3 regions of the Mucilaginibacter gynuensis genome follow, and region 1 is predicted to be linked to each of the others. Evidence: riboswitches for the same ligand, from Rfam matches in the RefSeq annotation. Region 1 holds a riboswitch; each other region holds the start of a gene.
The links. Region 1 has a riboswitch for cobalamin ahead of ABD894_RS04490 (TonB-dependent receptor plug domain-containing protein). Riboswitches for the same ligand answer to the same signal wherever they lie in the genome.
Positions count from the first base shown of each region.

Region 1 (10,642 bases):
ATACTGAGCGACAACTATGACAACATTAAACGTTACGTTGACCATATTGACGAGCAATACCCAACCGGACTAACTACCTGGGGGCTTGGCGACTGGGTACCGGTAAAATCAAAATCGCCGGTTGAACTTACCTCATCGGCTTATTACTTTGCCGATGCTACCATACTATCAAAAACAGCCGCCATTTTAGGCAAAACCGCCGACGCTGAAAAGTACGAAAAACTTGCACAAAAGATCAAGAACGCGGTAAACGCCAAATACCTCAACCCAACCACTAACCTATACGGTGCAGGCACACAAACCGAATTGAGTGTGCCTCTGTATTGGGGCTTAGTACCTGCCGACGTAAAATCGCAGGTGGCTGCCAACCTGGCCAAACGTGTGGAATTTGACAAGTTCCATTTGGATGTGGGGTTATTAGGAACGAAGGCTATACTGAACGCGCTTGGACAGAACGGATATACCGATGTAGCTTATAAAGTGGCTTCGCAGGAAGATTTTCCATCATGGGGATGGTGGATTGTTAACGGCGCTACTACGCTTTACGAAAACTGGAACATCAAATCGAAATATGATATATCGCTCAATCACATCATGTTCGGCGAAATTGGCGCGTGGCTGTACAAAGGCATTGGCGGTATCTTCCCTGATGAAACACAACCGGGCTTCAAAAACGTATTGCTGAAACCACATTTTGTGCCTAATCTGCAAAACTATGAGTCGTCGCATACAGGTCCTTACGGAAAGATCACCTCATCGTGGAGGCGTAAAGGCAAGGGCGTTAGCTATACCGCTGTAGTACCGGCAAACTCAACCGCTACTATTTATTTCCCGGTAACAGCAGGTCAGCAAGTTTATCTGAGCAACAAAGTAGTAAGCACTACCGATTTCGCTGTCGACACCAAACTATATAAGGTAGAAGCCGGAACGTATACTTTTGAGATAAAGTAAACTAACACATCAATATTTTGAAAGGGCGGTGAAGTATCACTGCCCTTTCTTATTTTGCGGAACTGTGATTAGTGCCAATACACTTATATTGCATTAAATTAGCCATGATAAACGCAGCCGACAACTTCTATCTCCAAAAAGACGAACCCATAAAAGGGTGTTTACTGGCCCTGCGAGAGATCGTACTAAAGCAAGACCCGCTTATCACCACCGCCTGGAAGTATGGGATGCCTTTCTTTTGTTATAGGGGCAAAATGTTTTGCTACTTGTGGGTACACAAAAAGCACGGGCAGCCTTATATAGGCATAGTAGAAGGCACGCGTTTGGAACATCCCGAACTCATCATCGAAAAGCGTTCGCGAATGAAGATCATGCTGTTTGATGCGGAGCAGGATCTGCCAATAACCACCATCGAAGCCATATTACAGGAGGCGCTTGATCTTTACAGAAATGGCGTTATCTTTATAAAATAAAGCTTAAACCTGAACACCTGAAGCAATCAAATGAACAGCATAAATATCTTTAAAATAAAAAACAGACCGTATAATTTATTGGCTTTGGTTGCATTAATTCTTTTGGTTTCGAGCTTTTTGCCCTTAAAAGATAGTTTTGATGTGAACCTGCATGATGCCTATTTCATCATTTCAACAACATCATTTTGTTATACATTGGCGGTGGTGCTGCTTTTAATCTGGACTATATACTTCATCGTTAACCAAAGAACATTATCAAATAAACTTACATGGGCGCATACAACAAGCACCCTATTGCCGGTAATAGCATTTTTAATACTATTATGTTTAAAAACAATGCTTCCCGATACTCCGGTAGACCGATCTTTCTCACTTGAAGAAAGTGCGCAATTATTTTCTGTGATGGATCTCATCACTAAAACAGCACTAATCACCCTGATCATTTTTGGGATAGGGCAAGTAATTGGTGTGGTTAATATATTGGGCGGCTTGATCAAATCGTTGCGGGTTAAACAATCCTAATGCCCTCCGGAATACCGGAGTCAATTCGTCATAATATCCTCGCGATTTCCTTCTCCACCGATAATCGCATTACAAAATCACCAATATTTATGTAGATTTGCAGCGCTTTTGGTTCCCGGTACAATTTTCAGTACCCGGATTAAAAGGGAATCCGGTGTAAATCCGGAACTGTCCCGCAGCTGTAAGCTCCATACAACCAAAGTCCATTCTTAAGTCACTGTGTGCTGCCGCGCATGGGAAGACGGACAAGGGGAGCAAGTCAGAATACCTGCCTCAAGCTTTACTATTTCATAGCTTTCGCGGATAGAAGCTGGAATGAGAATACTTTTCGTGTATTTCATTTTTAGGTGTACCAATTCGGTTTGCTGTGGGTAATTAACTCACAACACACAATGGAATTATCAGTACGTAACACGCTGTTGAAGCGCGTTTACTGTAGTTTTGGCTTATATTTCGCCCTTGTTTTTACAATGGGCATGCTATTGTTTTCCCCTTTTGCATCGGCCCAAAACACCTCAGTAACTGATACTATCCGCAGGGACACTACCAAAGGCCGATTGCTCAACCAAGTTGACATCCGCGGTACCAATAAAAATGACCGTAACACATCATCCACACCATTACAAACCCTTAAAGGCAGGCAATTAGAACGCCTGAACAGTTTTTCAGTAGGTGATGCCATACGTTTTTTTACCGGGGTACAGATAAAAGATTACGGCGGCATCAGTGGCTTAAAAACTGTTAACGTGCGTAGTTTGGGCAGCAACCACACGGCAGTATTTTATGATGGCGTACAGGTAGGCAATGCCCAAAACGGACAGGTTGATCTGGGTAAGTTTTCGTTGGAAAATATTGATGAGATCTCCCTTTACAACGGCCAAAACAGCAATCTTTTTCAACCCGCAAAAGGTTTCTCGTCGGCCAGCGCTTTGTACATTCAATCTAAACAGCCGCAATTCAACGCGGGAGAGCACACCAAACTGAAAGCAGGTTTTAAAAGCGGCTCATTCGGGTTGATTAATCCATCTATACTATGGCAGCAAAAGCTGAATAACAACGTAAGCAGCAACATCAGCGCCGAACTCACCAAAGCTGACGGACGCTATAAGTTCAGGGAAACCAACAGCGTATACGATACTACAGCGGTACGAAACAATACCGATGTGTACGCCCTGCGACTGGAAGGCGGCCTCAACGGAAAGATTGCCGACAGTACAACATGGTCGGCAAAAACCTATTATTACCATTCGGCACGTGGTTTACCAGGTCCTATCATCGGCAACAAATTCAACTATACCCAACGCCAGTGGGACGATAACTTTTTTGTACAGGGCAATTATCGCCACGCATTCAGCAAGCATTACAGCCTGCTGCTTAATGCCAAGTACGCGCACGATAACATGCGCTATCTCGATCCGGAAGCGCCGCCCGTGATTAGAGCGGATACAAGCCTTTTGGAGAACAATTTTCAGCAGCAGGAAATATACATTTCTGCCGCCAACCAGTACCGTGTTACCAATAACTGGAAGTTCGTTTTATCTGCCGATTACCAGTGGAACAAGCTCGATGCCGATCTGGATCACTTTGCTTACCCAACCCGAAACACTTTGCTTACCGCCCTTGCTACACAATTACGTCTGGGCAGGGCAAACCTGCAAGCAACCTTGTTGGGTACTTTTATAATCGATAAAGTAAAGCAGTTTGTATCGGCAGGTAACAAGCAGGAATATACCCCAAGCTTTACAGCCACATGGCAACCATTTGAAAACACCGGCCTCCTATTGAGGGCTTTTTACAAAAGCATTTTCCGGATGCCTACCTTTAACGATCTCTATTATACCGTTGTGGGCAACTCGCTGCTAAAGCCCGAACGTGCCAAACAATGTAACATCGGCTTCACCTACAACCTGCCGGTGAGCGGGCGTATTTTAAAAGAAATATCCGTACAAACCGATGCCTATTACAACCGTGTAACCGATAAAATTGTAGCCATTCCCACAGCAAATCTCTTCCGGTGGACGATGTATAATATTGGTGTAGTGAACATTAAAGGTCTGGAGATAAACACCCAAAGCACGTGGCAACTATCGCGCACGGTAGTGTTAAATGCGGGGCTTAATTACACCTATCAGCAGGCACTTGATGTAACCGAGACTGAAACTTATTACGTACCCTATATACCGCTGCATAGCGCCTCGCTGCTGTTGGGTGCCGACTGGCGCAAATGGACTTTCAATTACAGTTATCTGTACACCGGTTCGCGTTACAGCCAAAAAAGTAATGCCGCCAACGGAAACGAAAACTACATGGAACCCTGGTATACCCATGATGTGGCCATAGCTTATAATACCCCGCTGTACAAACACAACCTGAAACTCTCCGCCGAAATAAATAATGTACTTAACCAGGACCGCTACATCGTGCAAAACTTCCCGATGCCGAGGCGTTTCTACCGTTTTAAAATAAGTATTGATCTGTAATGATGATGAAATATAACAACGTATTACTCCGCTATACCTACCTGCTTGCAGTGTTGCTGTCGATAACGCTGATGAGCGCCTGCCGTAAAGAGCATAGCGTTACCCCCGAGCAAGAAACCACCCTGTTTACTCCCGACCCGGCCAACACACTTAAAGGTATGTACCTGCTTAACGAGGGCAACATGAACATGAACAAGGCCTCGTTAGATTATGTTGATTTTACAACCGGGATATACCGCAAAAATATTTATGGCCAGGCTAATCCATCGGTAGTGAAGGGCTTGGGCGATGTGGGTAATGATATAGGCGTTTATGGTTCAAAACTGTACGTGGTAGTCAATGTATCTAATAAACTGGAAATTCTCGATGTAAAGACCTCCAAGAGCATCAAGAAGTTAGATATTATCAATTGCCGCTATGTTACCTTCCATAATGGTAAGGCTTATGTGAGTGCTTATTTAGGCAAGGTTGGCGACCCTAAAGCCCCCAATGGCATAGTGGCCGAAATTGATACCGCTACACTGCAAATAACACGGCAGGTAATCGTTGGCCGCCAACCCGAAGAAATGGCCATTGTGGGCGACAAGCTGTACATCGCCAACTCGGGCGGGTATAGTCCGGCTAAGTATGAAAGTACCGTATCTGTTATCGACCTTAACTCCTTTACCGAAGTAAAACGCATTGAAGTCGCCATTAACCTCGATCGTGTAAAAGCTGACCGTTACGGCGACCTGTATGTAACCTCCCGAGGCGATTATTATAATATCCCATCCAAACTTTTCGTGATAGATACCCATACCGACGCGGTTAAAAAAGTGTTCGACATTGCAGCCAGCAACTTGTGTATCGACGACGATGTAGCTTACCTCTACGCTACCGAATGGAGTTATCCGCTGCAAAAGAACATCATCAGTTACAATATGATCAACGTAAAGGATGAAACCCTGCTCGATAAAAAGTTCATTACCGACGGTACCGAAAAACAGATCGCCATTCCGTATGGCATTATGGTAAACCCGGTAACCAAGGAGGTATTTGTAACCGATGCCAAAGATTACGTTACCCCCGGTACCCTATACTGTTTTGACCCTGCCGGGAAAAAGAAATGGCAGGTAACCACCGGTGATATCCCTGCCCACATGGCCTTTGTTCATTAATCAATCAACATATAAATATGAAATACAATTACTTAGTTAAAAGTTACGCCAAACCTGTTACCGTGTGTGTGCTGCTGGGTTTGTCCCTCCTCGCATCCTGCAAAAAGGACGAAACTACATCACCCGAACCCGAAAAAGAACAGGAAGCCCCGATACGCCCGGTGACCGATAAAAGCAATGCTTACGTTACCTCGCTTATCGAATACAAACCTGCCCCCGGTCAGTTTATCAATACAGGCTTTGCCGATACCACTGCTGCCAAGAGTTTACTAAAAGGCCCGGATGGCTTTGTTACGCTGGGTGCATGGGGTGGTTACATCACACTCGGTTTTGACCATACAGTGCTTGATGTACAGGGTAAGCCCGATTTTATTGTATATGGCAACGCCTTCGAAAAATTTGCCGAGCCCGGTATAATATGGGTAATGCAGGATACCAACGGCAACGGCAAAGCCGACGATACCTGGTACGAGCTTGCAGGCAGCGCCTATTACAAAGATGGGTACGTGCGCGATTATACGGTTACCTACACCCGCCCCGCATCAGATACCGCCAGCGTGCCATGGAAGGATAACAAAGGAAACTCGGGCGTAATTGCTACCAATATGTTTCATACGCAGCCTTATTTCCCGGCATCGGTTAGCGGTAACGAGTATACCTTGAGCGGAAGTTTACTGCCATCAACCAATATTAATGACGATGATCCTTTTTACATCACCAGCGGATCGTTCGATTTTGGCTATGCCGATAATAGCAGCGGCGGCGACAAGGTTGATATAGCCAACGCTATTGATGCCAAAGGCAACAAGGTTAACCTGAAAGGTATCGACTTTGTAAAAATTCAGACCGGGATACTTTACAACATGGGCTGGCTGGGCGAGCAATCAACCGAAGTATCGGGCGTAGCCGACCTAAGCCTGCTGAAATAATCATCATTCACTAAATTTTCAATTCATCAAATAACATTAAATGATCAACATTACTACTTTAAAAAGATCAACCGCTTTAGTTGCCGCCTTCGCGCTGGCGCTGGCTTCATGTACCAAAGACCATAACGATGCCATAAGCATAGTTAAACCAGGACTGAGCGTTAAAAACGGAGCAGACACCATAACCCTTGGCAACCCCTTAACCCTTCGCCCTAAACTGGCCGAAAGAACCGGGGTTACCTATACCTGGGCTGTAGATGGCAAATCTGTAGGTACCGATTCCATATACACCTTTAACCCTGCCGACCGCGGCGATTACAAAGTAAGTTTCACGGCATCAAACACCGCCGGTAAAACATCGGCCGAATACCAGATACACGTTTGGGGTAAGTACGAAAACGGTTTCTTCCTGGTAAATGAAGGTTGGTTTGGCCATGGCACAGGTACGGTTAATTTTTATCGTTACGATACCAAGACTTTGGAAGACAGCGTGTATACCAAAGAAAATCCGGGTAAAACATTAGATCCGAAGACTTCTACGCTTGAAAACGGCACTATATTCAACGGCAAACTGTACCTATCCAGCAAAGTTGGCGGCCCGGTTGTGGTTACCGATGCTTATTCGCTTAAAGAAACCGGCCGCATAGCCAGCGCAGGCGGCAACGACTGGCGCGCGTTTGTCGGTGTTGACAATACCAACGGATTAATCACCAGCGGAAACGGCGTTTATAAAGTAAACCTTTCGCCTTTAACGCTGGGCGCAAAAGTAGCCGGTATCAGCGGAGAAATTGCCGATGTTATTAAGGCAGGCAATTATATCTTCCTGCTATCGCAAACAGAGGGCGTGCTCGTTTTAAATGCCGGCGACTACAGCATTGCTAAAAAGATCCCTAATGTAAGCGTGGCATTTGCCAAAACACCTGACGGTACCGTGTGGTGCGCAGGCGGCAAATCACTCATCAAGATAAACCCTGCAAATTTAGAAACACAAACCATCGCCGTGCCATTTGATGTACATGGTTCTTGGGGTGCATGGCATCCGGGATCTATCACAGCGTCTACAAAAGCCAACGTAGTTTACCTTGCTAAAAATGGCCCATGGAGCGGTGGTACTACCATTTACAAGTATGATGGCAGCGCGTCATCATTAAACAACGCGTTTATAACCTTGCCTGCCGGTAAAGAACTATACGGTGCAGGCCTTGGTTACAACACTCGCTTTAACCACCTCATAGTTACAACAGTACAATCGGGCTATGGCGTAAATTACAGCTTTAACAATGTTTACTTCCACGATGCTACAACCGGCAGCCTAAAGAAAGATCTGGCTTACAGAGGCTACTTCTTCCCGGCTATGCCATTGTCGCAACAATAGTTCAATTATATCGGACACAAATTACAAAAGCCCTTTCTTTACGTTGTAGAGAAAGGGCTTTTGTATGAATCAGGGCGTATCCCTACGGGTCAGGCTATTCGCTCATACTGCGCAGGCATTAGGCGCATTGGCCGGTATCCGCTACTATCCCTTACGCAAAGATTTTAAAATGAAACCATCGACGTAAAATTATAACTGCCGGGTTGTAACGTGTAAATCGCTTTATTCTTTTCAAACCGCACAAACTTCGCTCCTGTTAAACCGGAAACTGTTTTCCCATTCTGTTTTACATTATTTTTGCTGGCAGCAGGCAGGTACAAAGTAGCCGTGGTATTGGCAGGTACGGTTGCATTGTAGGTTAGCAATTTACCGTTCAGTTTCCAGCCGCTTGCTATTTTGCCATAGGGCGAATCATAATAGCCGTTGGCAAATTTCATCTTCCCGGTAGCATCTGGCTCGGGTTGCAGGGTGAATTTTTTAAAGCCCGGTTCGTCACGTTCTATACCCAGCGAATGGGCTATCATCCATTGCCCTACAGCGCCAAAAGAATAATGGTTAAAAGAGTTCATGCTATTGTTGCCGCCAAAACCATTTTCTACGGTATAGCCGTTTAATCGTTCCCATATAGTAGTAGCCCCCTGGTTAACCGCGTAAAGCCACGATGGGTATTGCTCGTTCTGTAGTAGTTTATAAGCCGCTGCAGAGTATCCTTGTTCCGACAGCGCTTTGCTGATCCATGCTGTACCAACAAAGCCTGTCATCAACGAGTATGCAGGCCTTAATACGTTTTGGTCATCCTTGTTTTGGCGTTCAACCGCGGCTAACAGGTTTTTAGCCATAAAAACTTCATTTTCCTTACTAAATACATTTAAGCCCAGGCCGGTAGCATAGGCTGTTTGTGTATCTGAAACCTTATACTCCTGGCCCTGCATGGCCCATGGGTTTCCGCCTACCAGGCCCACTGTTTTCTTATCACTATTGATAAAAGTTTTATTAAAGAAAGCTTTGCGCTCATTATACAACCCACGGAATTTTTCTTCGTCTTCCTTTTTTCCTAAAATACCGGCCACTTTGGCCATAATATCCAAATCATATATTTCATAAGCCGTCACCGGAAAGGCGGTACCTAACTGGTCATTTTGCGGGCCTAACCAGTCGCCCAATACCCTGTCTTTGCTTAGGCCTGTGCTTTTATCTATTGTGCCTTCAACAAAATCCATGTACTTGCGCATAGCATCGTAATGTTCTTTTAACAAGCTTACATCATCATACTGCAAATAGGTTTCCCACGGAACCGTGATTCCTGCACTTCCCCATATCACCCCTCCAAAACCACCGCCAACGGGTGCTATGTCTGTAAACTTACCTTCTGCTGTCTGCACATCGCGCATGGCGAACATGTGCCTGCGAAGAAACTGATCGGCATTAGAAAGGTAAGTGGCCGTGCGTGAAAATACACTTATATCGCCCGACCAACCCATGCGTTCATTGCGTTGAGGGCAATCAGTAGGGATGGTAAGGAAGTTATCGATATTTGACCAGGTAAGGTTTGACCACAAGCGGTTAACCTTTGGATTTGACGTTAGATAATCTGCACTAAGTTTTTGCACCGAGCTGATCACTACTCCCTGAACATCCTTTAGCTGAAGCGGAGCATCTAAACCCGTTACCTCTATATACTGATAACCGTGCGAAGTAAATTTAGGCTGGATAACCTGGTCGCCATCCTTCATGATGTAAATATCCTGGCTTAGGGCGGCGCGATAATTTTCGGTCATGAGCATCCCCACATTCTTACCCGACTCTTTCAGGTTAGGGTACATGATCTCGGCATATCTTAGTATGATCTTTTTACCGGCCTTGCCATTGCTGATGTGTATACGTGGTACGCCAACAAAATTCTGCCCCATATCATACACGTAAATGCCTTTTTTAACTTCCGTAAAATGTTGAGCGGTTAAAACTTTATAAATGGTAGCCGAATTGCCTATCTGGCCAATCAGCTTAAAATGGTCATAGTTTAATCCGTCATCTTTACTGGTAGTGCCCTGTAAGGGAATCTCCTGTACTTTACCCCAATCGCTGTCGTTATAAGCGGCGTTGCTCCAACCTTTAATTGAATTGTCGCGGGTGGCATAGTACACTTCGCCCATGCACAGGCTGCTATACACAATTGGGCTGTTGTTAAAATATTTCCAGTCTTTATCGTTGGTTTTGATCACTTCTCTTGTGCCATCGGCATAAGTAATTACGAGTTTAGCCAGTAACGATTGCCTGTCGCCAAAGTGGTTCCATACATTTCCGTAGCTTAGCATACCGCTCCACCAACCTTCGCCCAACATAGCTCCTAAGGCATTTTTGTCTTTATTAACCATATTGGTTACATCATAAGTTTGATAAAGGTGGGTTTTATTGTACTGCGTTAAACCGGGATTAAAATAGTCGTTACCTACGCGTTTGCCATTCAGGTAAATTTCATAAATGCCACGTGCTGTTACATACAATCGGGCTCCTGCTATTACCTTGCTGCCTGCATCAAAGCGGGTGCGCATCATCGGCATTGCGTTGTGGCTTGGGTCGGCTGTTAGCATCACTCCTTTTTCGCCACCGTTAATATAAAACGCGCCGTCTTTAACCTGCAATAATTTATCTGAAATGGCCTTACTGAAAATTCCGCTGTAAGTGGCATCCTTAAGCTGTTCTTCAAAAAGGGTGTTCTTTGGGCTTCGGTTATTGATAACTTTTATATCTGAGA
Region 1 is NZ_BAABFT010000002.1:280,084-290,725, forward strand. Features, by position in the region: gene ABD894_RS04475 (alpha-L-rhamnosidase) at 1-951, shown strand, start outside; gene ABD894_RS04480 (DUF1801 domain-containing protein) at 1,056-1,424, shown strand; gene ABD894_RS04485 (hypothetical protein) at 1,455-1,946, shown strand; cobalamin riboswitch at 2,039-2,236, shown strand; gene ABD894_RS04490 (TonB-dependent receptor plug domain-containing protein) at 2,339-4,426, shown strand; gene ABD894_RS04495 (YncE family protein) at 4,426-5,583, shown strand; gene ABD894_RS04500 (cell surface protein) at 5,601-6,512, shown strand; gene ABD894_RS04505 (DUF5074 domain-containing protein) at 6,553-7,887, shown strand; gene ABD894_RS04510 (family 78 glycoside hydrolase catalytic domain) at 8,052-10,642, opposite strand, start outside.

Region 2 (10,642 bases), on a different contig from region 1:
TCTTTACTGGTGAATTTAACATCGAAAGCTTTGGCAAAATTTTGCCCTAAAAAGTGCGATGTACCGGCCTGCAACGCTTTACCATCCTGCATTAAAGCTTCAATACAGTAAGTATCTAAAGCGCCTGCAAAACGTTCGTTAGCGGTTTTGCGACCTTTAACCACCGGTACTGCCATCCAATTTTCAGCGAAATCGGCATATACACCCAGCATTTGCTCGGTTTCGGCTATCGCTTCTTCGGCTGTCGCGTGGGCGGTATGCCCTTCCTGCCATAAAAATTCGCTGGTGCGTAAAAACATACGTGTTCGCATTTCCCAGCGCATTACGTTGGCCCATTGGTTCACCAAAATAGGCAAATCGCGGTACGATTGTATCCAGCCACGATAGGTATTCCAGATGATGGTTTCGGATGTTGGACGAATAATTAATTCTTCTTCCAATTTTGCATCCTCATCTACAACAATTTGTCCGTTCTCATCGTTCTTTAAGCGATAATGAGTAACAACCGCGCATTCCTTGGCAAAGCCCTCTACGTGACTGGCTTCCTTTGAAAAAAACGATTTGGGTATTAATAACGGGAAGTAAGCATTGCTGTGTCCTGTATCTTTGAACATCTTATCCAGTACGGCCTGCATATTTTCCCAAATGGAGTATCCATAAGGTTTAATGATCATACAGCCCCGCACAGGTGAATATTCAGCAAGATCAGCTTTAATTACTAACTCGTTAAACCATTGCGAATAATCTTCGTCTTTACTAATAATACCTTTACTCATTTTTATATTTGGAATAGAATTTGACCTTACTATTATTATATAGTGCCGTCAAATTTATAAATTTATCGGTTATTTGGGTTCGAACATTTTACTAAACATATCAATGAAACGTAATATTACGAGAGGAATCATGTTAATTGGCGCTATAGCGCTGAGTTCCTGTGCTACTACAAAGCTTGCATCAAACCAAAGCGACGGCGACGATGTGTATAATACGCAAGCTAAAGCGGGCAACGCGCCGGTATATGCCGAGCGACCTGTTTATCGTGATGAGGGTGATAACGGCGACGGGGATGGCGTAGGTTACGCTACCGATGGTTACCAGGATGATTATTATGCTACCGACGACGAATATTACTATTACGACGATTACGCCTCGCGTATAAACCGTTTCAACTACTACTCTCCTTTCGGTTACTATGATAACCTGTATTATGGTTACGGACCGTTTAACAGCGCGTTTGGATACGGCGGTTACGGTTATGGCGGAGGCTTTGGCCTTGGTTATGGCTACGGATACGGCGGCTGGGGATGGAACCTTGGCTTGGGCTACGGTGGTTTTGGTTATGGTGGTTATCCTTACGGATACGGCTATGGCGGTTTAGGCTATTCATACTGGGGTACAGGCTACGGCGGTTATCCATATTGGGGCATCTACTCTGCTTATCGCAATTCGGGTACTCCCCGCCCATCACGCGGTACAGGCAGACCGGGCACCGCTTTAGCCAATGGCCGGCCAAATGCAGCAGGTTATGGCCGTACCGATAACAACTACTACCCTAACAGGCCAAACAGGCTTAGCGGAACCGGTAGCAATGGTACAGCTACAAGCCGCCCAAGCGCAACCAATGGCAGAAACCCAAATACCGATGCACGTGTAACACGCCCTACCAGGGAAACACCAAGCTATCAACCGCAGGTTGAGCGTTCTGCTCCGGCACCATCAAGCAATTCAGGCGGTGGTTCACGAGGCGGCGGTGGCAGCAGTGGCGGTGGTGGCGGCGGACGCCCGGTTAGACCATAATTTAATCTAAAGCTTCTTCACACTATATTTATGAAAATCAGATATATATTAAGCATGATCGCTATAGTAGCGATCTCCAAAAATAGCTATGCCCAATATTCGCAGGATGCTATCCGTTTTTCGCAAACATTAAACGGGTCAACCGCGCGCATAAAGGCAATTGGTGGTGCTGGTACTGCGATAGGCGGCGATTTAAGTTCGGTAAGCGGCAACCCTGCCGGTTTAGGTTTCTTTACCAAATCAGAGATCAGCCTTACGCCTGAATATGACATGCAAAAAACCAAGGCGACGTATTTAGGCAGTACCATGGCGGATAAGAAAAATACAGGGAACCTTAACAATGTTGCCGCGGTATTTTATTCGCGCCTTAATAATAGTAATGCCGATAAAACCAAAGGTTGGCTCAGCGTTAACTTTGGTTTAGGCTACGCCCGTACTAATGATTTTTACGAGAACGTAAGCTACGGTGCTAATAACAACGCCAGCTCAATAAGTGATTATTACGCTAACAGGGCCAATAACAGCGCTGATGACTTGTTAGGCGATTGGGCGTACAGACAAAAACTGATAGATCTTTATTCGGTAGGCGCTAATAGTTCTGAATACCGCAGTAATGTTATTGCCGGTGGCAACAATAATGTAATGCAGAATGGAACGATAACCCGTACGGGCAGTCAATCGGAGTTTAACCTGGCTTTGGGTGCTAACTACAGTAACAAATTGTACATTGGCGGTGCTATTGGTATTGCCAGCATCAGGTATAACTCAACCACCAGCTTTATTGAAAACGGCGATGTTTCCTTACTTGAAAACGGCAACGACGTAAACCACAATTTCACTTCGGTATTTACACAAGATCAATATACTAAAGGAACAGGCGTTAACCTGAAATTAGGTATGATCTATAAACCGGTTGAAGCTGTAAGGTTAGGTTTTAACTTCACATCACCAACCTGGTATAACATGCAGGATTCTTACGCCGAGCGTTTAGATACCCGCATAATAGGTTCAAATACTTTCCAGGACGGTGAAAATTATCCTTTAGAATACGATTTCCGTACGCCATTAAAAGTAGCCGGTGGTTTAGCCGTGTTTATAAAACAATTCGGTTTTATATCGGGCGATGTGGAGTATGTTGATTATTCATCGGCCAAGTTGATGAGTAACGACAGCTACAACAGTACCGATGATAATAATAACATTAAGAGTTTATATAAAGGTACTGTTAACGCGCACGTTGGTGCTGAAGCACGTTTAAGCAGTTTTGCTTATCTGCGTGGCGGTTATGGCGTACAAGGCAACCCTAACAGGGGCGATTTTGGTTCGTCAATTAAAACAGCTTCAGGCGGTATAGGTTTCCGTTCGGGTCCTTATTCTGTTGATGCCACCTACGCGCATATCACAGGTTCACAAACCATATATCCTTACGAAATTGGCGATGCAAGCCCTGCGTCATTCTTGAAAAAGACTAACGATAACTTATATCTCACTTTATCGTACAGGTTCTAAAATACTTATAACTAACTATTTAAAGGCTCGCTGTGTACTACAGCGGGCCTTTTTTGTAAGTACTTACCTATTCGCTATTGATTGGTAAAAGCTAAACGGATATATTTGCCACGAAACGTTCTTTACAAGAAAAATCTTCCAGCAACAGAGGTTACCGGTTAATTCCGGTATTAAAAAGGAACCGTGTGTAAATCACGGGCTGTCGCGCAACTGTAAGTTTTAACGGGTTTGGGCTTATACCCTATCCCCGTAATTGTTAAATACTATGTCACTGTTTGCCCCTGCGCAAATGGGAAGGCCTTTAATAATAAAACAAGCCAGGATACTTGCCACTGCTGTAAAAAAGACAATGCTTTCGCGATTGAAGCTTAGTCAACGGACTTACCCGGAACCTTTATGGCGCCCAACAATTGGGGTGCTGTATGCTGCCGTGTAGCCGTTTCTATCCCAAATTACCGAAAGCATACCGAAAACGTAAGGAGCATTAAAATCAATTTAATGTTTAACTAAAGTTTTATGCGTATGCTCAAAAACAACCTCGGCTACCCACGTATGGGCAGCCACCGACAACTCAAAAAAGCCTGCGAGCAGTATTGGTCAGGCAAAATTGATCAGAAAGAACTTAACCTGGTAGCACGCAAGATCAGGGAAGAAAACTGGCAATTACAGCTTAATTCGGGTATCGACCTGGTACCTTCTAACGATTTTAGCTATTACGATCAGGTGCTTGATATGAGCCTGCTGCTTGGCGCGATACCAACACGGTATACACCTGTGCTATCGTCCGTTTCTAACAACAACGAGCTCGACCTGTACTTTGCTATGGCACGTGGTTATCAAAAAGACGGGCTGGATATTACCGCCATGGAAATGACCAAGTGGTTTGATACCAATTACCATTACATTGTACCCGAGTTTACGGCCGATCAACAATTCAAGGTATTTTCAGAGAAAATTTATGCCGAATACAACCATGCCCGCCAAATTGCAGGCAAGGCGGCTAAACCTGTTCTGTTAGGCCCGGTATCGTACCTGTTGGCGGGTAAAGAAAAAGAAAGCGGCTTTGAAAAGATCGACCTGATCAAAAAATTGGTACCCGTGTATGTTGAGGTAATTAACCAGCTAAAAAGCTATGGCGCTACATGGATACAACTGGATGAGCCTTTTCTTTCGTTAGATTTAAGCAAGAAAGAAAAAGAGGCTTACGTATACGCTTACCAAGAAATTGCCAAACAATGCAATGGCGTCAAACTCTTAGTAGCCACTTATTTTGAAGGCCTGCTTGATAATACCCAGCTTGCCGTTAACCTGCCTGTCGATGCCCTGCATATCGACCTGGTAAGGGCTCCGCAACAACTGGAAGAAGTATTGGCCCTGGTGCCCGATAACCTGATACTATCATTAGGTGTGGTTGACGGACGTAATGTTTGGAAAAACAATTATACCCAATCGCTGGTGCTGATTAACCGGGCTGTTGAGGCCATTGGTGCCGACAGGGTGATGGTAGCGCCATCGTGCTCGTTATTACACACGCCTTTCGATCTTGACCAGGAAACCGAGATCCACCCGGAAATTAAAAACTGGATGGCCTTTGCCAAACAAAAACTACACGAAGTGCAGGAACTGCACCAGATAGCCAACGGCAATACCGAACTGTTAACTGCTAATCAGCAGACTATAGCGGCACGTCAAAAATCTACCTTAATACACAAAACTATCGTGAAAGATCGTGTGGCGGCTATTACTGATAGCGATGCCGAGCGTAAAAGCGCGTTCCCGGTACGTCAGCAATTGCAGCAGCAGCGTTTTAAACTCCCACTCTTCCCTACAACTACCATTGGATCGTTTCCCCAAACTGATGATATCCGTCAGCTGAGGGCAAAACTAAAAAAACAGGAGATAACCGCTGAACAATATGATGCTGCCATTGAACAGGCCACAATTGCCGCCATACGCTGGCAGGAAGAAATTGGCCTTGACGTACTGGTACACGGCGAATTTGAACGTAACGACATGGTAGAATACTTTGGCGAAAGACTGGATGGTTTTCTGTTCACCAAGAATGGCTGGGTACAAAGCTACGGCAGCAGGTGCGTTAAGCCGCCGGTTATTTATGGCGATGTTAGTCGCCCCGAAGATATGACCGTGCGCTGGAGCAGCTTTGCCCAACAGCAAACCGACAGGTTGATGAAAGGCATGCTTACAGGCCCTATCACCATTTTGCAATGGTCGTTCGTGCGTGATGATCAGCCGCGTTCGGTAACAACCAATCAAATTGCTTTAGCCATTCGCGATGAAGTGGTGGCGCTTGAAAAAGCAGGCATAGGCGTAATACAAATTGACGAACCCGCAGTGCGCGAAGGTTTGCCACTGCGCAAAGCCGACTGGCCTGCCTACCTTGATTGGGCTATCCGCGCGTTCCGCATTTCGGCGAGTGGCGTGCAGGACGAAACGCAGATCCATACCCACATGTGTTACAGCGAGTTTAACGACATTATCACCAATATTGCTGCCATGGATGCCGACGTGATAACAATAGAAACCTCACGCTCGCAAATGGAACTGCTGAACGCTTTTTCAAACTTTGAGTATCCTAACGAAATTGGTCCGGGTGTATATGATATACATTCGCCAAGGGTGCCTACAATTGATGAAATGGTAAGCCTGCTTGAAAAAGCGGCTAAGCTGTTACCTGTACAAAACCTATGGGTAAACCCCGATTGCGGCCTCAAAACCCGCAAATGGCCCGAAACCCAACAGGCGCTTAAAAACATGGTTGACGCGGCCAAACAGGCCCGCGAAAAAACCACACAGCCCGAAACTGTTTAATTTTACAATACCGTGCACCTCAAGTGCACGGTATTTTTACCTTTGCGCCCATGGATATTGAAGAAAGAATACAACAATCAGAAACAAGAATATTTAAAGCAGTTTTCCCTAATACAACCAACCATTACGATACCTTATTTGGCGGCATGGCCATGCAACTGATGGACGAGGTAGCTTTTATAGCCGCAACACGCTTCAGTCGCCGCAGAGTGGTTACCGTATCTTCAGACCGTATCGACTTCAACAAATCCATCCCGGCAGGTACCATTATTGAATTGGTAGCCCGTGTAATACATGTAGGTAATACCAGTTTAAAGGTATCGGTAGATATTTATATTGAAGAAATGTATTCAGAGTTTCGCGAGAAAGCCATCACCGGCACGTTTACCCTTGTGGCGGTTGATGAGCATAAGAATCCGGTAAAGGTGATATAAATCGTCAACTTAAGGCTAATGAACGCTAATAAAAACAATTGTGTTTGATATTTTTACATCTTAAACAATTCCAACACGAACAATGCTTAGCATAAGCGCCATATACACTTACCCTATCAAGTCGTTAGGCGGAATTTCACTCGACAACTCCGTGGTGACAGATCGCGGCCTGGAGCATGATCGCCGCTGGATGCTGGTAGATGCCAATAACCGCTTTGTATCGCAACGTGAGTTTCATCAAATGGCTTTATTGGGTGTAAGTATTGAGGATACAGGCTTGCGCGTTACCCACAAAACCACAGGAGAAAACGTTTTTATCCCTTTTGTTCCTGTAGTTAACGAAAGCTGCGAAGTAACCGTTTGGGATGATACCTGTAGCGCTGTTTATGTAAGTGATGAAGTTGACGCCTGGTTTAGTAAAGTATTGGAGATAAGCTGCCGCCTGGTTTACATGCCCGATGACAGCCACCGCAAAACCGACGAAAAATACACCAGCGATGGCGAGATCACTTCTTTTTCCGATGGCTACCCTTTCCTGCTCATCGGCCAGGCATCGCTTGATGACCTGAACAGCCGGATTGATGAAGCATTGCCGATGGATCGCTTTCGGCCTAACATCGTATTTACTGGTGGGGCTCCTTATCATGAGGATATATTGAAAAGCTTTGACATTAATGGCATCAACTTTTTTGGTGTAAAGCTTTGTGCCCGCTGCGTAATGACCACCATTAACCAAAACACTGCCGAAAAAGGCAAACAACCGCTAAAGGCATTAGCCGGTTATCGTAATAAAAATAAAAAAATACTCTTCGGCCAAAACATCGTACACAAAGGTACAGGCGCTATCGGCGTAGGCGACACGCTCGAAAATATCACCCTGCATAATGAAGAACGTTTTCTGGTAAACGCATCCCCGGCATAACCGCATATAAAACAAACTGACAGGATATTGAGTTTTCTTTATACTTTTTAGTCTATGTAGTACGTATTCTTTATATATCTTTGCAAATTGTATCTTTAGACGATGCTATCGAAAAAAACAAAGTACGCTATTAAAGCATTAGTTATCCTGGGTAAGAACATGGATAAGCCACCAATGCAAATATCAAAAATTGCAGAGGAGGAAAAAATACCGAAAAAGTTTCTGGAACAAATACTGCTCGACCTGCGCAACGCGGGCTTTTTGTATAGCAAAAAGGGAGCCGGTGGCGGGTATAGTCTTAACAAAGACCCGAAAGATATTTACTTAGTAAGCATAATGCGTATTACCGATGGCCCTATCGCTATGGTACCCTGCGCCAGCCTTAACTTTTATCACAAATGCGATGAATGCCACCAGGAAACTACCTGCGGCATACGCGATGTGTTTATTGAGGTGCGCGATGCTACGCTGAAAGTGCTTTCGGAAACCAGTATTGCCGATGTTATTTCGAGAGAGACAACGCTGATAGACAAGATCTAAGCACAGCTATTGATATGGGACAATCTCATATCAATGCAATTTTGAAATATATACTACAATTTCGGTGTAGTATATATATATTTGTAACATTAGATGGCCTTAAATGAAACAAAATATTGCAATATGATGCTGTGGTGCTGTACTGCACATGGCAATTTATGGCTGTAAGTATATAAGATAATAATATATGCCCCTTCAGCCTTACGCGGAAGGGGCTTTTTTATAATAAATAAAACCACCATTATTATGCAAAGCTTCAGAACAGAACTGGAGAACCCCATTGTTGAAAATGATATTATCGATCTTGAGCGGAAGATAAGGTTGTTCAGGGAGGGTAAGATACATGATGAAAAGTTCAGAAGTTTACGTCTTGCGAGAGGTGTTTACGGCCAGCGGCAGCCCGGCGTGCAAATGGTGCGCATTAAACTGCCTTTTGGTAAAATAACTTTTAAGCAGATATTAACCATTGCTGATATATCCGACGAGTATGGCAGCAGCAACCTGCACCTTACCACACGTCAGGATATCCAGATCCATTACGTTAGCCTCGATCGTACACCCGAGCTTTGGGCACGTTTAGAGCGCGATGATATTACCCTGCGCGAAGCCTGCGGTAATACCGTACGTAACGTAACCTCCTCACCTACTTCAGGCATCGACCCTAACGAACCGTTTGACGTTTCGCCTTACGCGCACGCTACATTTGAATATTTTTTGCGTAATCCAATCTGCCAGGAAATGGGCCGTAAATTCAAAATGTCGTTCTCGGCCAATGATGATGATACAGCTTACTCTTACATCCACGATTTAGGTTTCATCCCGAAAATAAACGCCGCCGGCGAAAGAGGCTTTAAAGTGATGTTAGGTGGTGGTTTAGGCGCACAACCCCTGCTGGCTAACATTGTAGAAGAGTTTTTGCCCGAAGATCAGATGATCCCTTACATAGAGTCGATCATCCGTGTATTCGACCGCCATGGTGAGCGTAACAACCGTAACAAAGCCCGTTTAAAATATCTTGTACAAAAACTTGGTTTAGATGAAGTGCTGCGTTTGGCTAAAGAAGAACGCACAGCCTTAAAGGTAAAATCATATACCGTTAACCGCGACGCGCTTGCTGAACCGGCGTTGCCTATAACTGCCAATTATCCGGAAGTTAGCATCAGCAATCCGCTGCGTTACGAGCAATGGCTGGCTACCAACGTTTTCGAGCAAAAGCAAAAAGGCTTTTACGGTGTATACGTTAAAGTGCCTATCGGCGATATTTCTACAGAGATTGCCCGCAAATTGGTTGATGTGTTGAGGCCCTTAGTTGCCGATGAGATCCGCATCACCCAAAACCAGGGCTTACTATTAAAATATGTACGTAAAGAGGCATTGCCTGCACTTTACGAAGGTTTAACTTCTATTGATCTTTCTGCACCGGGTTTTGATAGTGTGGCCGATGTTACCACCTGCCCCGGTACTGATACCTGTAACTTAGGTATATCGAACAGTATGACCATGGCTAAAGTGCTCGAAAATGTAATTTACACCGAGTATGAAGACCTGATCTATAACCGTGATATCAAAATAAAAATAAGCGGATGCATGAACTCATGCGGTCAGCATGGTTTGGCGCATATTGGCTTGCATGGGAGTTCGCTTAAAGCCGGTACACGGGTATTGCCATCAGTACAGGTAATGCTGGGTGGCGGTACGGTAGGTAACGGTGTAGGCCGCGCTGCCGAACGCGTGGTAAAAGTACCTGCAAAAAGGGCTACTCACGTTTTAAGATCAGTATTGGATGATTATAAAACCAACTCCATTGCCGATGAGGTTTTCCATAACTATTATGACAGACAGGGTAAAGACTATTTCTATCGTCTGCTTAAACCACTGGCCGACCTGACTACCCTTACCGATGAAGAATTTGTTGACTGGGGCCACGAAGAAACATTTGTTACCGCCATTGGCGTGGGCGAGTGTGCCGGTGTGGTGATTGACCTGGTAGCTACCTTGCTATACGAATCGGAAGAGAAACTGGGCTGGGCTAACGACGCTTACAAACGTGGCGCCTGGGCCGATGCTATCTATCACGGATACAGCGTATTCGTAAGTTCGGCTAAAGCTTTATTGCTTGATAAAGGCGTTAACAGCAGCACACAGGCAGGTGTAATTAAAGAGTTTGACGCGCAATACGTATCAACCGGAGAATTTGAATTGAACGGTTCTTTTACCGATCTTGTATTACAGATCAATAAAAACGAACCTACTGAAGAGTTTGCCACTGAGTACCTAGCTATGGCTACCGAATTTTTAAATACCAGCAAAGAGAGAAGAGAGGCATTGGTAAAATAATGAGCAATACTACTAACCACCAAAATAAGATCAGCAGGATCACCTTAGTTGGCGCAGGCCCCGGCGATACCGATCTGATCACCCTTAAAGGCATTAAAGCGTTACAAGCAGCTGATGTTGTTTTGTATGATGCTTTAGTTAACGAAGAATTACTGGCCTTTGCCCCTGCCGATGCTGTAAAAGTATACGTAGGCAAACGCTCCGGCGATCATACTTATTCGCAAAGCGTGGTTAACCAGCTAATGGTTGATTACGCTATCAATTACGGCCA
Region 2 is NZ_BAABFT010000001.1:442,187-452,828, forward strand. Features, by position in the region: gene proS (proline--tRNA ligase) at 1-776, opposite strand, end outside; gene ABD894_RS01895 (hypothetical protein) at 880-1,800, shown strand; gene ABD894_RS01900 (OmpP1/FadL family transporter) at 1,831-3,309, shown strand; cobalamin riboswitch at 3,441-3,657, shown strand; gene metE (5-methyltetrahydropteroyltriglutamate--homocysteine S-methyltransferase) at 3,832-6,138, shown strand; gene ABD894_RS01910 (acyl-CoA thioesterase) at 6,189-6,572, shown strand; gene ABD894_RS01915 (MOSC domain-containing protein) at 6,655-7,494, shown strand; gene ABD894_RS01920 (RrF2 family transcriptional regulator) at 7,597-8,034, shown strand; gene ABD894_RS01925 (nitrite reductase) at 8,281-10,371, shown strand; gene cobA (uroporphyrinogen-III C-methyltransferase) at 10,371-10,642, shown strand, end outside.
Region 2: it holds a riboswitch for cobalamin, as region 1 does, so the genes downstream of both, metE (5-methyltetrahydropteroyltriglutamate--homocysteine S-methyltransferase) here and ABD894_RS04490 (TonB-dependent receptor plug domain-containing protein) in region 1, are expected to answer to the same signal.

Region 3 (10,642 bases), on a different contig from region 1:
CACAAGATGACGCGCACTTATTTTGCCGTCCCGATCAGGTAAAAGAAGAGTTTAAAAAGGTGATCGATCTTGTATTATACGTATTTGGCGCGTTGGGTTTTGATGATTATACCGCGCAGGTATCATTACGCGACCCGGAAAATAAAGCTAAATATATAGGTACTGACGAAAACTGGGCATTAGCTGAATCGGCTATTATTGAAGCCGCTGCTGAAAAAGGTTTACCTACTGTGGTAGAAACAGGTGAAGCCGCGTTTTACGGACCGAAGCTTGACTTTATGGTGAAAGATGCCCTTGGCCGTAAATGGCAACTGGGTACTATCCAGGTAGATTATAACCTGCCCGAGCGCTTTGAGCTGGAGTATACAGGCAGCGATAATATGAAGCACCGCCCGGTGATGATACACCGTGCGCCGTTTGGTTCTTTAGAGCGTTTTGTGGCCGTATTGATTGAGCATTGTGCAGGTAATTTCCCGCTATGGTTATCGCCGGAACAGTATATCATTTTGCCGATATCAGAAAAATACGAAGAATATGCAAAAAAACTTTCTGATGTGTTAAAAGATTCCGATATTTGCGGGCTAATTGACTTCAGGGACGAAAAAATAGGAAGAAAAATTCGTGACGCTGAGGTTAAAAAGATCCCTTATATGCTCATAGTTGGCGAAAAAGAGGCCGCAGAAGGTGTGGTTTCGGTTCGTAGGCATGGAAAAGGTGATTTAGGAAGCATGAGCATTGAGGATTTTAAACAACAGATAACTAAAGAAATAACAGTATAACTTGGCATTAAACAGACCTTATAACAGAGGACCCAGGCCTCCCTTTAAGAAAAAGGAAGCCGAACATAACATCAATCAATTCATCAAAGCTCCGGAAGTACGCCTTGTAGGCGACAACGTTGAGCAAGGTATATTCTCACTAAGGGATGCGCTGGCAATTGCTGCCGAGCAGGAATTAGACCTGGTGGAGATATCACCTAATGCTGTACCTCCGGTTTGTAAAGTAACTGACTACAATAAGTTCATTTACGAACAGAAGAAAAAGCTGAAGGAGATTAAAAGCAATGCCAAGCAAACGGTTATCAAGGAGATCAGGTTCGGACCGAATACTGATGACCATGACTTTGAGTTTAAACTGAAGCATGCCATTAAGTTTTTGGAAGCCAACGAAAAGGTGAGGGCTTACGTACACTTTAAAGGCCGTGCCATTGTATACAAAGAGCAAGGCGAAATACTACTGCTTAAATTTGCACAGGCGCTTGAAGAAGTAGGTAAAGTAGAGCAATTACCTAAATTGGAAGGTAAACGGATGTTTTTAACCGTTGCCCCTAAAGGTGGTAAAAAGTAAATTGCTTGATGTGCAGATGCGTGGATATGCAGATGTACTGATGGTAAAAATGAAATAAGTTCGAGATCGAAAATTTGATATTCGGAATAAAAATAAAACGTTGCGAAAACGTCTAAACACAAATAAATAATAGTTATGCCAAAAATGAAAACCAATTCCAGTGCTAAAAAGCGCTTCAAGCTTACTGGAACAGGTAAAATTGCAAGAAAAAACGCATACAAAAGCCACATCTTAACCAAGATGTCAACTAAACGTAAGCGTAACTTAGGTCAGACCAGCTTAGTATCTGATGCTGACACCGGTAACGTAAAGCGTATGCTTTGTATCGGTAAGTAATTAAACAAATTTTTAACCAGGTATTAGAGTATTAAAGATCACCGTAAAGGGGCACTCACTACCAAAAACATCAAAAGATGCCACGTTCAGTAAACGCAGTAGCGTCGAGAAGACGCCGAAAAAAAATCATGAACCTCGCCAAAGGTTATTGGGGTTCTCGTAGCAAGGTATATACCGTTGCTAAAAACACAGTTGAAAAAGGTTTACAGTATGCTTACCGCGACCGTAAAACCAAGAAAAGAGAATTCAGAGCCCTTTGGATACAACGTATCAACGCAGGTGCCCGTCAACACGGTATTTCTTACTCTCAATTAATAGGTAAATTAGCCGCTAAAGAAATTGGTTTGAACCGTAAGGTATTAGCTGATTTAGCGATGAACAACCCTGATGCTTTCAAAGCTATCGTTGATGCAGTAAAATAATATCAGCATATTATTTAAAGAAGAACCCGCCCACAAGCGGGTTTTTCTGTTTTAAGGGTATTTGGCTTTTTAATCTTCCAAAATATTAATAATCAATATTCTGTTATGAGTTTTATTCTCATACTATTGTGCCTTTAATAATTTGTTAGTGTTTATGCTGAAAAATAAATAACTGATAATCAGTAGTTAAGTTATTTTCAGTAGTAGCTTGTATCAACAAATGCATTTTATTATTCATATTTAGAATAGTAGATCATATTAGCCCCTAAATAATGAATCTAAACCCAGATGCGCTGAGCAAAATTGATGATTTTGCTCCTTATGCCGAGTTAATGCCCTGTGTAGTAATGATTCACCAAATAGGCGAGTTCAACCTTGTTTACATGACCAGTAACGGACTTAAACTATTAGGCGTTACCTTGCTTGAATTGCAGGAAATGGGAGCGGGCTACTATCCTCGTTTCTTTAATATGGAATACATGGAAGGTTTGTTACCTAAAATGGATGCTTTGCTTCGTAATAACAGTACCGAAGATAGCTTTTCCTATTTTCAGCAGGTAAAATTACAGGGAAAAACTGATTGGACATGGCATATCACCTCCACCCGTATCTTTATGTGGGACGAAGCCGGTAATCCCACTTTAACCATTACAACAGCGGTGCCTATTGAACGTATGAAGTATGTGGAAGCCAAGGCCGAGAAGATATTGAACGAAAACCTGTTTCTTCGCCGCAACCTTGAGGCTTTTTCAACGCTGGGTAAACGCGAAAAAACAGTATTGAAACTGGTAGCTACCGGCAAATCATCACCCGAAATTGCCGATGAGCTATTTATATCGGCAGAAACCGTTCAAACTCATCGCCGTAATATTAAAATAAAACTGGGGATATCAAATGTAATGGAGTTTGCAGAATACGCGCGGGCTTTTGATTTAATATAAAAAAAGCATGAACGTATTAACGCCCATGCTTTTTGATATGATGATATTCTTTATTACGAGATCACTATAAATGTTTCTTCGCCCTCACCATTAATAGTGCGGGGTTCGTTATCGATATCCATATACTGTTTAAAGTTTTGTACATCGGTATTTACCATGTTCTTAAATACAGGGTTTAATACATGGGCTATACTTGCGCCAAAGCCGCCTGCCGGTGGTTGGTATGATATAACCACATCAACCAGTGTGCCGCCATCTTCAGTATCACGGAAACGAACCTTGCCTGCGTTATCAATAATTGAATCGGGCAACGAGCTCCAGCCGATCATATAACCCGGCTCATCTTTAACAATTTCAGCATCCCAGCTAACGCGGGCCACATTGGTTGGTAATTTCAACACCCAGTGCGAACGTTTGTCGTCCAGCACTTCAACACTTTCAAGGTGTTTCATAAATAGCGGCAGATTATCCAGCTTACGCCAAAAATCGTATACCTCATAACGAGGCTTGGCTACTGTAAACGATGAACGTATATTGATGTTCACGGCATCATCAGTAGTGGTTTTGCCAATTTTGGTATATAATTCGCAATGGCCTGTAACACCACGGGTTAACAGGTAGCCGCCTGCACCAATTTTCAAGATACTTGAAAATGGCGATTTAAATAGGTTTTTAAAACCCGAAAGACCCAGTTTTATACCACTTGCGATGGATATATATCGCTCGGGCCAGTTCAAATTTATAGGTTCATCGGTTGATGGGCCTTTGTAACGGTCGGTTACTGTTAGTGCTGTCGTTGTCATAATTTGTTACTTTAGGTAGTATATAATTAAAACAGCATACAAGGCGATGGGTTTTCTTTAAATGAAAATAATATAACCTTACTTATAAAGTAAAGCATATTGATAATCAATTATCCAATAAGCGGCGATGGTAGTTTATCTGCCCTAAGTGGTAGCCTAAATGCATAGCCAGGTGAACAAAAAAGTATTCGGTCGAAACGTCTTTTAAATGTATCTCGGCCGGATATTTTTCATTCAATTGCTCTTCCGAGATCATCTCGAAGGTATTCGCAATCATGATGATCGTTTGTTCTACCTTATCCACCAGTTCCGCGCGCGGCACATCTTTCAGCGCAAATTCATCCACACGGTTCCTCACATAACCCGTTTTGCCAAATTCCGCGCCTATGTAAGTGTTTAGGTTACCAACCAAATGCAAACAAAGGTTACCGGCAGTATTTAATATACTCTTTTCAATATACCATATCTTGTCCTCATTTTGGTAAGCCTCTATCTCTTGCTTTAGCTTTTCAAGGTCGCGGATGAACAATTTTTTCAGCGTGTCTTTTATCATATATCTATTATATGGCTTGTTTTAGTTAACTAATAACAATGCAAGATTGTTATTTTCTATCTTACTGTTGGTATTGCAATTTAAACTTTACGTGATTTTTAGTAAACAATATTGATTTACCAATGCATATTGTACTTTTACAAATGCTTTGGTTTTGGCATGCGCACATTTGCATGCTAAATTAAAAGGGAATACAGTGTAAATCTGTAACTGTCCCGCAGCTGTAAGCTCCGTTAAATTATTGCCCTGTTCAAATATGGTCACTGTTTGTAAGCAAACGGGAAGGCCGGGTAAAAGAGGAGCATAGTCAGAAGACCTGCCATAGCACAATACTTATTCGAAGCTTTCGGGGATTGAAGCTTGAATGCGCGTAGCGGCTTTTAAAGCCTGTACCTGCTATTTTTTATCCCCATAATAAATTTGTCGCCAATTGAAAAGCACGGTGTATATCTGTAAACAAATACGGTTATCTAAATGGGTAGCCCTGTTACTGGTATTGTACGGTGCCGATAGTTACGCGCAAACAGATACCACTAAAAATCTAAAGGAAGTAAAGATCAATTCATCCGCGGCGCCCAAAGTACAAACATTTAGCCCGGCGCAGCAGGTAACCGCTGCCGACTTTAAAAGGTACAGTGCCTTTAACGTTGCCGATGCCGTACGCAATTTTGCAGGAGTAAATGTGCGCGATTATGGGGGTATAGGCGGCTTAAAAACAGTATCGGTACGGAGCATGGGTGCTAATCACACTGCTGTGCTGTACGATGGCGTTCAACTTACCGATGCGCAAAACGGACAAATAGACCTCGGTAAATTCAACCTGAATAACGTACAGGAAATAGCCTTGTACAATGCCCAGCCACCTGAAATTTGCATGACTGCCCGCGCTTTCGCTTCGGCGAGTGTGTTGAGCATTAAAACGGTAAGACCAGGGTTATCTGTCGATAAACCCTACCAGGTACAGTTGGGATTAAAAGGAGGGAGTTTCGGGTTGATCAATCCTTACTTACAGTGGCAGCAGCGGATAAGTGATGACTGGTCGTTCATTGTTAACAGCTACTATCAAAAAGCCAACGGGCGTTATAAGTTTAAGGTTGATGATGATGCTTCAGATACTTTGGCAATTCGTAAAAACAGCGATATAGCCATACATCAAGTTGACGGCGCTTTGTATTGGGCAAAATCAGACAGCAACCGTTTCCATATCCAGTTCAATTATTATAATAGCGAACGCGGTTTGCCCGGCGCGTTTATCTATTACGTAAACAACTCGTATCAGCGTTTGCGTAACGAGGATGTATTTGTACAGGCGGGGTACGAGCGTGTTTTTACCAATGGCTTTCATTTGTTGTTAAACACAAAAGCTTCACGTGGTTATCAGCATTACCTCGATACTTCTTTTGTGAATACCAAAGGCGAGTTAAGCGAACACTACACGCAGCGTGAAATTTACCAGTCGGTATCATTAGCATACCGGATATTGCCGGAGTGGGAAGTTTCCTATTCCTCGGATGGATCTGTGGCCGATCTTAAATCGGACGTTTATGCCTATGCCTTTCCAACTCAATTGCAGTTATACAATGTATTGGCTACTGATGTAACGTTAGGTAAGTGGCATTTGCAGGGCAATGTGTTGCACCGCTACATCGGTCAATCGGTTAAGGAAGGCAAGGCTCCGCCATCGCGGTCGGCTTTTTTGCCAACGGTGATGTTATCGGTACAACCCTTTAATAAGCAAAACCTGCAATTGAGGGCATTTTATAAACGGATATTCCGTAACCCTACTTTCTCCGAAGAATATTATTACACTACGCTACCCAGGGTCATCAAGCCCGAATACACCAACCAGTACAACTTTGGTTTTACGTATAGTAAGGTGGTGAACAGCCTGATTGATTATGTAACCTTTACTGCCGATGCTTATTACAACAATATAACAGATAAGATCATTTACCTGCCGGGGCGTTCGGCCGAAATACCGGCGGTGATCAATTTGGGCAAGGTGGATATCAAAGGACTGGATGTTAACCTTAAAAGTCAGCTAAACCTCGCGCAAAATTGCAAGGGTATTTTCTCGGTTGCGTATACCTATCAACGTGCTCAAAACGTAACCAATCCGTCTGAGCGTATCTATCTCGATCAAATTCCGTATACACCAAAACATTTACTTTCGGCAAATGCGGGAGTGTTGTATAATAAGCTGGGAGTATATTATAATCACACATTTTCGTCGGTAAGGTATACCAGTAATAACATTCCCGAATACATGATACCTGCTTACAATATCAGTGATGCATCGGTAGTGTATAATTTTACTTATGGCAAATTACCGGTATCCTTATCTGCCGAAGCCAATAATTTATTTAACAAAAACTATTCGGTTATAAAGTATTATCCAATGCCGGGGCGGTCGTTCAGGCTTACGTTTCAATTAACAATTTAATTCATATAAATAACATGAAAAATTTGAAGATCAATTACTTACTTATTTCTATAGCGTTGTTAAGCGCACTATCATCATGCCGAAAAGGGAAGAATGATGTGGTGCCCGATCAGCCAACGGCGGAACGTGCCGGGGTGTATATTTTAAATCAGGGCGGTAGCGATGGTAAGGGTTCATTGAGTTATTATGACTATACGCAAAAGAATTTATCGGCAGATATATTTAACGATGCCAACGGCCGGGCAATAGGTAATACCCCTAACGATATGGCCACCTATGGCGCTAAAATGTATATTGTGGTAAACCGCTCGGGCACGGTAGAAGTGGTTAATCCTAAAAATGCCAAATCAATAAAACAGATCAAATTTGAGGATAAGGGCGCTGCACGTGAAGTGCGTTACATCGTTTTTAATAAAAATAAAGCTTTTGTAACCTGTTCAGATGGTAATGTGGCTGTAGTTGATACCGCTACGCTCACTATTGAAAAATACATAGCGGTAGGCCGCAACCCCGAACAGATGGCTATCAGTAACAATAAATTATACGTAGCCAATTCCGGCGGATACAGTTTCCCCAATTATGATAAAACAGTGTCGGTTATTGACTTAAATACGCTTACCGAAACAAAGAAGATAGAAGTACCCATTAACCCTGTAAGTGTAATTGCGGATGCTTACGGCGATGTGTATGTAATATCGATGGGTAATTATATTGATGTTTCACCATCGTTCACACGCATCAGTAGTGCTGCTGATAATGTAACCTCAACTGTTGAAACAAGTGTTGGTTATGGAAATGTAATAACCATAAATGGCGACTTAGCCTACATTATTGGCGGCGACGGCAAAATAAAAGTATACAATGTGAAAACGGAAGCAATAGTGACCGATAACTTTGTTACCGATGGCACCGCTATAGTTGCCCCTTATGCTATAGAGGCAGACAAGCAAACCGGCGAGGTATTTATTACCGATGCAAAAGATTACAGCAGCGCGGGCGAGGTATTTGCCTTTACTAAGGATGGTAAAAAGGAATATACGTTAGAGGTTGGCATAAGCCCCGGTAAAATATTGTTCATAAATAAGTAGTGGCCGGCTGTTTTCTATTTAAAGTATAAATGAGTAATTTCGCTTAATATTCTTTTAACATGTCGGTACAAAAAATGAATGCCCGTAATACGGTATTAATATTAATGATATTAGGTGCAGCAGCCATGCGCTTTGTTACTTATCAGGTGCCTTTTTTAAGCAATTTTACTCCGGTAGGTGCCATAGCCCTATTTGGCGGTACATACTTTACCGATAAGTGGAAAGCCTATTTAGTGCCCTTAACCACGCTTTTTATAAGCGATACGGTGATCAACTACCTGTATTCATCAAGGCTTGAGATAGATTACTCTTATTCGTTTTGGGTGTATTTGAGTTTTGCTATTATGGTGTTTATTGGCACCTTAATTAAAAAGGCAAGTGTAGTAAATGTAAGCCTGGCTTCTTTGGCATCTGTAATTGTATTTTGGTTGCTGACCGACTTGCCATGGTTAATTCCGGGTATGTACCCTAATACTTTAGGCGGATATGCTACTTCTTTATACAACGCGATACCTTTTCAACGCAATATGCTGCTGGGCGATTTCGTTTTTGGGGCGATATTGTATGGCGGCTTTGAAATAGCGAAGAGCAAGTTCGAATACCTGCGTAGTCCGCGCGAGTTGGCTTTATAAAATTTGTAAATGATATTTTTGAAGCGACCGCCCCACGAAGCGGTCGCTTTTTTTGTGGCTAATATTTAACTTGGCAATATGAAAAACATAGTGATCCTTACCGGTGCAGGCATCAGCGCCGAAAGCGGTTTAAAAACATTCAGGGATAGCGACGGCCTTTGGGAGGGATACAATATACAGGACGTAGCCACGCCCGAAGCCTGGGACTGGAACCCGGTAATGGTGCAGGATTTTTATAATGAACGCCGTAAATCGGTATTAGCGGCATTGCCCAATGCAGCCCATTATGCGCTGGCCAGGCTGGAAGAGAAATATAAGGTTACTATCATCACCCAAAATATAGATGACCTGCACCAGCGCGCCGGTTCAACCAATGTAGTACACCTGCATGGCATCATCACCCGGTCGCAAAGCAGCATCGATTCAAAGCTTACTTATCCTATTGATGGCTGGGAATTGAAGATGGGAGAGCTTTGCGAATTAGGCTCGCAATTGCGTGCCCACGTGGTATGGTTTGGTGAAGATGTGCCAATGATTGAAGAAGCGGCGAAAATATGTACCGCTGCCGATATCTTTATTTTGATAGGTACTTCACTGGCTGTTTACCCGGCAGCAGGTCTCATCAATTACGTACCCAAGGATGTAGCCAAAATAATTGTCGACCCGAAAATACCGGGAGTAGGGCACCTCAAAAATGTAGTGCAAATAGAAAAGAACGCAACCGTGGGCGTGCCGCTTTTGGTAGATCAGTTGCTGGGTGTTGATCCTTTAAATTCTGTATGATCAGAATTTACTCTAAACAAGAAATGCCTTGCGAAACCGCAAGGCATTTCTTGTTTACAACGTTTTGGAACTTAAAATCAGTGCCAAATAAAATTCTGTTCGCTAAATATTATTTTTATAAGTAATCAATTTTTCAATTACTTATAAAATATATCTTTAGTAATTATACCGATAGTATGCTTCTTTATAATCCTTGCGCATTTCGGTAAAGCGAGCGGCAATAGTTTTTAAAAAGTCTTCATCCAATATTTCAAATACACTGTTCACGCCATCTGTTAAGTCCATTTCGGCTATCTTGTAGGTTTGTTCTAAAAGGCCCTGCTCAATTTTTACAATGAACTTTTGATTCATGGAAAGGATGGATATTTTAAATTCGGGGTGGGGTAATTCTGCAATAATTCTCATGTCGATTTTTTATATAATGTTCTCTAAAGGATCGTGTCCGTTTATGGTGCCAAAACTGGCGATGGGTTTAAAGCGGGCAAAAAGTTCTTCACTGTACCAGTCTTCCTGGCGGGTTTTTTTGATGACCTCGGCATGTTCCTTGCTTTTATAGGCAAAGCTTTTCATGGCTTCTTCGCTGCTCCATATCGAAAAGGTGGCCTGCCGGTAAACAGGGGCTTCGCCAATACCTACGGAGGTAATATAGCCTGGTGCTTTGCTCATCAGGCTCGCTACTTCATCCACATGCGACCAAAAGTTTTTTAGCCTTTTAAACCTGATAGTAGCGCGGGTAAGTACACAGATAGGGCCAATGTAGTTTGCATTGCTTTCGGGTTTACCAAAGGGCTGTTTGCCATCCCATTTGCCGTGACTTTGTATGGGTGTGCATAGTACAGTCCATATTTCGGTACCGAACAGCCTCCACCAGCCGGATATGAAGGAGCTTTTGTAAAAGGTATTAAAGTCTTCGCGGCTATCCCAGGTGGCCAACAAGCCCCATTGCCGCCAGTCTGGTTCAAGGTCGAAGGTGCCATTGCGGCCGGTGCCCAGTAGTTTCCAAAAGGAGCAGCCATGTTGCAACGCCAGTGGTAGCCTGTGCAAGGCCATAGCCAGCAGCGCGAAAGGCACAAAGGCTTTTTTATATCGAACAATGGTGAGACTAACGATCATCAGCACGAAATAAAAGATTAAATATGAGATTTGCCTTATTTACTTTTAATGGCACATACTTACATTTGTTACATGGCAGAAGATCTGAAAATAATTACCTCTATAGACAAAGAAGAACAATACCTTTCCCTGATACCGCAAATAACCGGTTTATTATACGGAGAAGAAGATTTAGTGGCAA
Region 3 is NZ_BAABFT010000001.1:370,059-380,700, reverse strand. Features, by position in the region: gene thrS (threonine--tRNA ligase) at 1-779, shown strand, start outside; gene infC (translation initiation factor IF-3) at 781-1,347, shown strand; gene rpmI (50S ribosomal protein L35) at 1,483-1,683, shown strand; gene rplT (50S ribosomal protein L20) at 1,761-2,105, shown strand; gene ABD894_RS01595 (response regulator transcription factor) at 2,378-3,046, shown strand; gene ABD894_RS01590 (SRPBCC family protein) at 3,100-3,849, opposite strand; gene ABD894_RS01585 (DUF1572 family protein) at 3,956-4,402, opposite strand; cobalamin riboswitch at 4,535-4,740, shown strand; gene ABD894_RS01580 (TonB-dependent receptor plug domain-containing protein) at 4,833-6,845, shown strand; gene ABD894_RS01575 (DUF5074 domain-containing protein) at 6,860-7,933, shown strand; gene ABD894_RS01570 (DUF6580 family putative transport protein) at 7,993-8,565, shown strand; gene ABD894_RS01565 (SIR2 family NAD-dependent protein deacylase) at 8,644-9,348, shown strand; gene ABD894_RS01560 (hypothetical protein) at 9,505-9,753, opposite strand; gene ABD894_RS01555 (DUF3291 domain-containing protein) at 9,763-10,461, opposite strand; gene ABD894_RS01550 (GAF domain-containing protein) at 10,534-10,642, shown strand, end outside.
Region 3: it holds a riboswitch for cobalamin, as region 1 does, so the genes downstream of both, ABD894_RS01580 (TonB-dependent receptor plug domain-containing protein) here and ABD894_RS04490 (TonB-dependent receptor plug domain-containing protein) in region 1, are expected to answer to the same signal.